DNA from 3 places in the Faecalibacillus intestinalis genome. Region 3 is predicted to be linked to each of the others. Evidence: a T-box and tRNA genes for the amino acid it is inferred to sense, from the RefSeq annotation. Region 3 holds a T-box; the other regions hold tRNA genes.
What was found. A T-box is a leader RNA that pairs with one kind of tRNA and senses whether it is charged. The one in region 3 lies ahead of lysS (lysine--tRNA ligase), so its partner is inferred to be a tRNA-Lys.
Positions count from the first base shown of each region.

Region 1: it has a tRNA-Lys gene. The T-box ahead of lysS (lysine--tRNA ligase) is inferred to sense a tRNA for this amino acid. The anticodon was not compared.
Region 2: it has a tRNA-Lys gene. The T-box ahead of lysS (lysine--tRNA ligase) is inferred to sense a tRNA for this amino acid. The anticodon was not compared.

Region 1 covers NZ_AP024085.1:284,831-287,086, forward strand. The annotation lists gene Fi14EGH31_RS01485 (DegV family protein) at 1-310, opposite strand, end outside; gene Fi14EGH31_RS01490 (hypothetical protein) at 322-576, opposite strand; tRNA gene Fi14EGH31_RS01495 (tRNA-Asn) at 753-828, shown strand; tRNA gene Fi14EGH31_RS01500 (tRNA-Glu) at 832-907, shown strand; tRNA gene Fi14EGH31_RS01505 (tRNA-Val) at 913-988, shown strand; tRNA gene Fi14EGH31_RS01510 (tRNA-Thr) at 1,000-1,075, shown strand; tRNA gene Fi14EGH31_RS01515 (tRNA-Lys) at 1,082-1,157, shown strand; tRNA gene Fi14EGH31_RS01520 (tRNA-Leu) at 1,165-1,248, shown strand; gene Fi14EGH31_RS01525 (sugar phosphate isomerase/epimerase family protein) at 1,785-2,256, shown strand, end outside.
Region 2 covers NZ_AP024085.1:1,071,457-1,073,712, reverse strand. The annotation lists gene Fi14EGH31_RS15325 (hypothetical protein) at 1-64, opposite strand, end outside; gene Fi14EGH31_RS15320 (hypothetical protein) at 133-357, opposite strand; gene Fi14EGH31_RS15560 (hypothetical protein) at 427-561, opposite strand; gene Fi14EGH31_RS15315 (ATP-binding protein) at 579-827, opposite strand; tRNA gene Fi14EGH31_RS05630 (tRNA-Gly) at 1,071-1,144, opposite strand; tRNA gene Fi14EGH31_RS05625 (tRNA-Leu) at 1,151-1,239, opposite strand; tRNA gene Fi14EGH31_RS05620 (tRNA-Lys) at 1,253-1,328, opposite strand; tRNA gene Fi14EGH31_RS05615 (tRNA-Gln) at 1,337-1,412, opposite strand; tRNA gene Fi14EGH31_RS05610 (tRNA-Tyr) at 1,426-1,509, opposite strand; tRNA gene Fi14EGH31_RS05605 (tRNA-Thr) at 1,514-1,589, opposite strand; tRNA gene Fi14EGH31_RS05600 (tRNA-Val) at 1,620-1,695, opposite strand; gene Fi14EGH31_RS05595 (5-formyltetrahydrofolate cyclo-ligase) at 1,760-2,256, opposite strand, start outside.
Region 3 covers NZ_AP024085.1:120,808-123,063, forward strand. The annotation lists gene Fi14EGH31_RS00665 (aldo/keto reductase) at 90-959, shown strand; T-box leader at 1,049-1,281, shown strand; gene lysS (lysine--tRNA ligase) at 1,315-2,256, shown strand, end outside.

The DNA of each region.
Region 1 (2,256 bases), 160 kb from region 3:
TAGCAAGATGGAAACCGTTGTTTGTTCCTGATAAATCTGCAGAGCAAGTAATAATAATGATTGCTTCATAATCTTCTTCTTGCCATTTTTCCATTTGTTCAACAAGATAACCTGTATTTGGCTGACTTGTTGAAGGAATTTTACCATCTCTTAAATAGTCATAAAGTTGTTTGGTTGAAATATCGATTTGATCTTTATATTCATGACCATCAACGATGACACTTAATGAAATAAGTTCGATTCCGTTTTTTTGTGCAATTTCTTGATCCATTGCACTTGTTGTGTCTGTCACAATTAAATATTTTTCCATTTTTGATCTCCTTAAAATTCTAATTCTAATTCTTGATAATCTTCTGTAAGAGATTGAGTGGTTTTTAACCAAGCGTAGGCTTCCTCAAATTCTTCTTCAGTAATATCTTCTATTATTCCAAATTTAATAAGTTTACATACATCATATATACTTTGCCATAAAGCATCGAATTGATGATCTTTTGCATCAATATCTGCTTGTTCACTTTCTTGATAAACAATAAATTCATGTGCGATTTGACTTGCCTGTTCTCTTTGTTGGTCCATAGGATCCTCCTTATATTATATGTTTATATAATTATACCATTAATCAAATATAGAATGGTATATAATATTACAAGAAGAAACGGTTTTTGACATAAAATTAAATTTTTTTAAAAAAATTTAAAAAAGGGTTGATTTATTAGAAAAAGGATGCTAATATAAATGAGCACTGTTAAGTTGCTTGAATAGCTCAGTTGGTAGAGCAATCGGCTGTTAACCGATCGGTCGTAGGTTCGAGTCCTACTTCAAGCGCCATGTGGCTCGTTGGAGAAACGGTTAACTCACATGCCTTTCACGCATGCATTCACGGGTTCGAATCCCGTACGAGTCACCATTTTTGGAGGTTTAGCTCAGTTGGGAGAGCATCTGCCTTACAAGCAGAGGGTCAGCGGTTCGAGTCCGTTAACCTCCACCATTTTTTTAAATGCCGGCTTAGCTCAATTGGTAGAGCAACTGACTTGTAATCAGTAGGTTGAGGGTTCAAGTCCTTTAGCCGGCACCATATTTTGACCCGCTAGCTCAGTTGGTAGAGCATCTGACTTTTAATCAGAGGGTCAGGCGTTCGAGTCGCCTGCGGGTCACCATTTCAATGCGGGCGTGGCGGAACTGGCAGACGCACTAGACTTAGGATCTAGCGCCTTCGGCGTGCAGGTTCGATTCCTGTCGCCCGCACCAAATGTAAGAGACATCGAGTAATCGATGTTTTTTTGTGTTTTATAGATAAATAAATTATAATGATTTACTTTTTTGTTGCACTATTAATAATTACGTTAATTTTTTATAGTTAATGTGTTAATTATTGAATATAAGTATTTGAGTAAGCTAAATTACGTATTATATGAAATCGTTTGTTTTTGTTTAAAAGTTAGAAAAAGTAAAGACGTTTGGTATTAAAAAAATATAATCATAATCAATCATTAAATTGTCTTGTGAAAATATTATTAAAGTAAAAAATACAAAAGATCCTTTTATAAAAAAGTTCTTTTGTATTTTTTTATGGGATGAATAGTTACTTATGAAAAAATATGAAAATAAAATCAAAATATTTCAAAAATAATCAAATATATCTATTAAACACATGGCTAAAATCATTAATTTTCATAAACTTAAGAAAAATAATGAAAAAATATGAAAAAAATTGAAATAAAATGATTGAAAACGCTATCTTGATGTGCTAATATTGAAACTGTCAAAGGGAGGTAATGAAAAAAATGAAATTAGCAACAAGAATTAATTCTTATTTAAGAATTGAAGGATATGATTTAGAAAAATCATTTTCAGATTTTAAAAAAGTTGGATTAGGATATGTTGATTTAAATTATCCGGAACATGTTAAAGGTTATGATGCAAATACCATGAAATCATTATTAAATAAATATGATTTAAAATTAAATGGTGTTGCACTTAGATTTAGAAATAAATTTATTAATGGTGAATTAGGAAATTCTGATCCCGAGCTTGCAAAAGATGCACTTCAATTATGTAAAGATGCTGCAGATTATTGTAGAGCTGTAGGGGGAAAAGTTGTTACAATATGGCTAGGTTTTGATGGTTTTGATTATAGCTTTCAAATCAACTATAAAAGAGTTTGGGATCAATTAGTTCATGCATTCCAAGAAGTTTGTGATTATGCACCTGATTTACAAATAAGCATTGAATATAAACCATATGAAGAAAGATCAT
Region 2 (2,256 bases), 950 kb from region 3:
TACCCACACAACAACTAATACTTTCATTTTTTTCGTTTTGTGCTCCTTTCAATAAAAAACGCATCTTTTTTACACTTTTCAGTGTATAAAAAAGATGCGTAGAAACATCACCAAAGAAGTATCAAAGTTGTATCAATAACTAGAACTATCTGTAATATATGTTTGATTATCACCCATTTTAAATAAATATTTATGTATTTCTTTTTCAGTTAAACCTAAATGTTTTCTTCCAAAAGTATATATTTCTATATTTTCTTTATCGCCATGTTTTTTATTGTAATAATCATATTGATATATCAAATGTGTATCTGCATCATTTATAGCATTAAAAAATCCTTGTTCATTTGTTTGTAACATACATAATTTTCATTAAAATCAAATTCTGTCAAAATGCCTAGATTTTTTAACAACCGAAAGCTTACTCGTTTAAACATCTAATCTCTCATTTTTTATTTTTTCAACTTGAAGATGTCCAATTAATTGATTATTTTGTGTTTTAGAAACTGTTAATGGAACTAATGGGATAATGATCAATAAAGTGACAGCAAGCAGAAACTTCATTCTATATTTACACTTCTTCATGCTTCTTTGATCTTACTTAATTCATTTGTTTCCATACCACAACCATTATCTTCAATTATAAACTGATACCCCCTTTCTACTGGATGACCTTTTAAAGATATTCTAGCATTTCCTCCTACTGCTTTACGGGCGTTATCAAGTAAATTTAAACACACCGTTTTTATCAAATCCGGTTCAATAGAGAGCTCTCCAGGTTCAATTATAGTAGAAAATCGAATATGATTTTCTTTCATCAATAAATCCACTGTATCCTCAATTCCTTGGAAAAAAACTTTTGCAGAAATCCTATACACCTTAAAATATTGTTTTTTTTAAAACAATCAATTCCAATAACTTCATTGACATTGATTCTAATCGTTTTCCCTCTTCAACAATCAATATTTTATACATGGAATCACCTCAATTTCCACCTTACATCTAAGTTGCATCATACTTCATCATTTTAATAAAAAACACACACCTACATAGTAAGTGTGTTAGCTCCTTCATGGAGCGGGTGATGGGAATCGAACCCACGTAGTCAGCTTGGAAGGCTGAAGTTCTACCATTGAACTACACCCGCATTGAATGGTGCCCAGGGCCGGAGTCGAACCGGCACGGATTTTAAGGTCCGCAGGATTTTAAGTCCTGTGCGTCTACCAATTTCGCCACCTGGGCTTATTCAGTTAAATGGTGACCCGCAGGCGACTCGAACGCCTGACCCTCTGATTAAAAGTCAGATGCTCTACCAACTGAGCTAGCGGGTCATACCTTATGGCTGGGGTAGCTGGATTCGAACCAGCGCAATGACAGAGTCAAAGTCTGTTGCCTTACCGCTTGGCTATACCCCATTCATTAGATAGATGGTGGAGAGGAGTGGATTCGAACCACCGAACCAAAAGGAACTGAGTTACAGTCAGCCGCGTTTAGCCACTTCGCTACCTCTCCATCATGGTGCCGGCTAAAGGACTTGAACCCTCAACCTACTGATTACAAGTCAGTTGCTCTACCAATTGAGCTAAGCCGGCATTTTATTTATTTTAAACACTATTTTTTAATGGTGGAGGCTAACGGGCTCGAACCGCTGACCCTCTGCTTGTAAGGCAGATGCTCTCCCAACTGAGCTAAGCCTCCTTGACTAGTGCCCACTTATAATAACATCTCTATTCCCTTACGTCAACAGCTTTTTACATTTTTTTCATATTTTTTTATCAGTTATAATATCATCTAATGGAATATCAAAATCTTCAGATTGATAATGCTCAATATATTGAAATGAATAAGCCAGTCCTATTGTTGGTGCATTAAAATCTTTAAGATATCGATCATAATAACCTCCACCATAGCCCAAACGATAACAATTTGCATCATAACCTACAAGTGGAACAATCATTAAATCAAGAAATTCTTTATTAATTTCTTGTTTATCTATCGGTTCATCAATACCATATTTATTTTTTATCATTTTATCTTGATATAAAGTAAAATACATTTCTTTACCGCGAACTATGGGAACATAAAATTCTTTTTGAGTTTTAAATTCTTCAATTAATTTCCAAGTATCCACTTCATGTTTATAAGATAAATAGATTCCTATTTTTTTACTTTTAATGAAACGTGGATCTTTTTTTAACTTTTCTATAATGAAATGAGATTGTTTTTGATAATCATCAAAAGCCAATCTCATTTGTATCA
Region 3 (2,256 bases):
TGCTTTAAATGTATGATAGATGATAGTTAATAAGTATTTGAAGATTTATATAGATGATTTAAAATATAAGCAAAAGGGGGGATCATATAATGGAATATGTTACATTAAATAATGGTTTAAAAATGCCAATGGTAGGTTTTGGTGTTTTTAGAGTACCAGATAAAAAAGAATGTGAAGAATCAGTTTATCAAGCAATTAAAGCGGGATATCGTTTAATTGATACAGCTGCTGCTTATTATAATGAAGATGCTGTAGGAGCTGCTGTAAAAAGAGCAATTGCTGATGGTCTTTGTACAAGAGAAGATTTGTTTATTACTTCTAAATTATGGGTACAAGATATGATGGATTACGAAAGTGCCCAAAAAGGAATTGAAGCTTCTTTAGAAAAAAGTGGTTTAGAATATTTTGATTTATATTTATTACATCAAGCTTGTGGTGATTATTTCAGTGCTTGGAGAGCCATGGAAACTGCTTATCAAGAAGGTAAATTAAAAGCAATCGGTGTTTCTAACTTCTATCCAAATATTCTTACAAACTTCTGTGAAGTTGTTAAAGTAAAACCAGTAGTCAATCAAGTAGAACTCCATCCATATTACACTCAAGAAAAGGCGTTAGAAACAATGAAATATTATGATGTTATTCCAGAAGCATGGGCACCACTAGGTGGAGGAAGATATAATCCCTTTGAAGATGAAATGTTAAAAGGAATTGCAGCTAAATATAATAAGTCTGTAGGACAAGTAATTCTAAGATGGAATATCCAAAGAGGAGTCGTTGTTATTCCAAAATCAACACATGTAGAAAGAATTAAAGAAAATATAGATATCTTTGATTTTGAATTAAATGAAGAAGAAATGAAACAAATCTCATCATTAGATATGGGTTATTCAGGATCAAGAGCTAAACATTTTGAACCTGATTTTGTAAGAATGGTTTTAAATAATAAGATTCATGATTAATGCACTCAGGTGCATTTTTCATTATTAAAACTAATTTTATCGCTTATATTGACAATAAATTTGAATTAAGTTAAGATAACGAAGTAGAAATAAAGGCAATGAATAGACAAGTAATAATAGTCCTTCATTCAAAGAGAGTCTTGGTTGGTGGAAAAGATAATGAAACTATTATGAATAAAGACTAGGAGCTGCATCTTGGATGTTTTGATAGGATGACGTAAGCCACGTTATAGGCAAGACTATTAATAGATAGTTATTGAGGTTAATAGGGTGACCTATTAATGAATTTGGGTGGTAACACGATTTAGCTCTCGTCCCATGGGATGGAGAGTTTTTTATATTTTAGGAGGATATTATGGAAGAAAGAAAGTTTAGTGAACAAGAACTTGTTCGTAGAGAAAAGATGCAAGAACTTATTGACAAAGGGATTGATCCTTTTGGTCAAAGATTTGATGTAACAGCTTATTCAAAAGGTATTAAAGAACAATATGGTGATAAAACACATGAAGAATTAGAAGAAATGGCTGTAGAAGTAGCTGTAGCTGGTAGAATTATGACTAAACGTCGTAAAGGTAAAGTATGTTTCATGCATATTCAAGATAGAGATGGACAAATCCAATTATATGTAAGAAAAGATACTATTGGTGAAGATGCTTATGAAATCGTTAAAAAAGGTGATATTGGAGATATCATCGGTGTTAAAGGTACAGTATTTATGACAAATACTGGAGAATGTTCAATTAAAGTAAGTGAATATACTCACTTAACTAAAGCATTGCGTCCTTTACCAGAAAAATTCCATGGTTTAAGTGATATTGAAGAAAGATATAGAAGAAGATATGTTGACTTAATCATGAATGAAGATGCTAAAAAAATTGCGTTTACAAGACCAAGAATCATTCGTTCAATTCAACATTATTTAGATAGTAAAAACTATGTAGAAGTTGAAACACCTGTATTAAATCCAATCTTAGGTGGAGCAGCTGCAAGACCATTCGTTACTCATCATAATACATTAGATACTGATTTCTATTTACGTATTGCGACTGAATTATCTTTAAAGAGATTAATTGTTGGGGGTATGGATGCTGTTTATGAAATTGGACGTTTATTTAGAAATGAAGGTATGGATAGAACTCATAACCCTGAATTTACTACAATTGAAGTTTATAAAGCATTTAGTGATCTTGAAGGAATGATGGATTTAACTGAAGGTATTATTTCTAATGCAGCTATGGAAGTTAATGGAACTTATGAATTAGATTATAAAGGACATCATATTTCTTTAGCTCCAGGA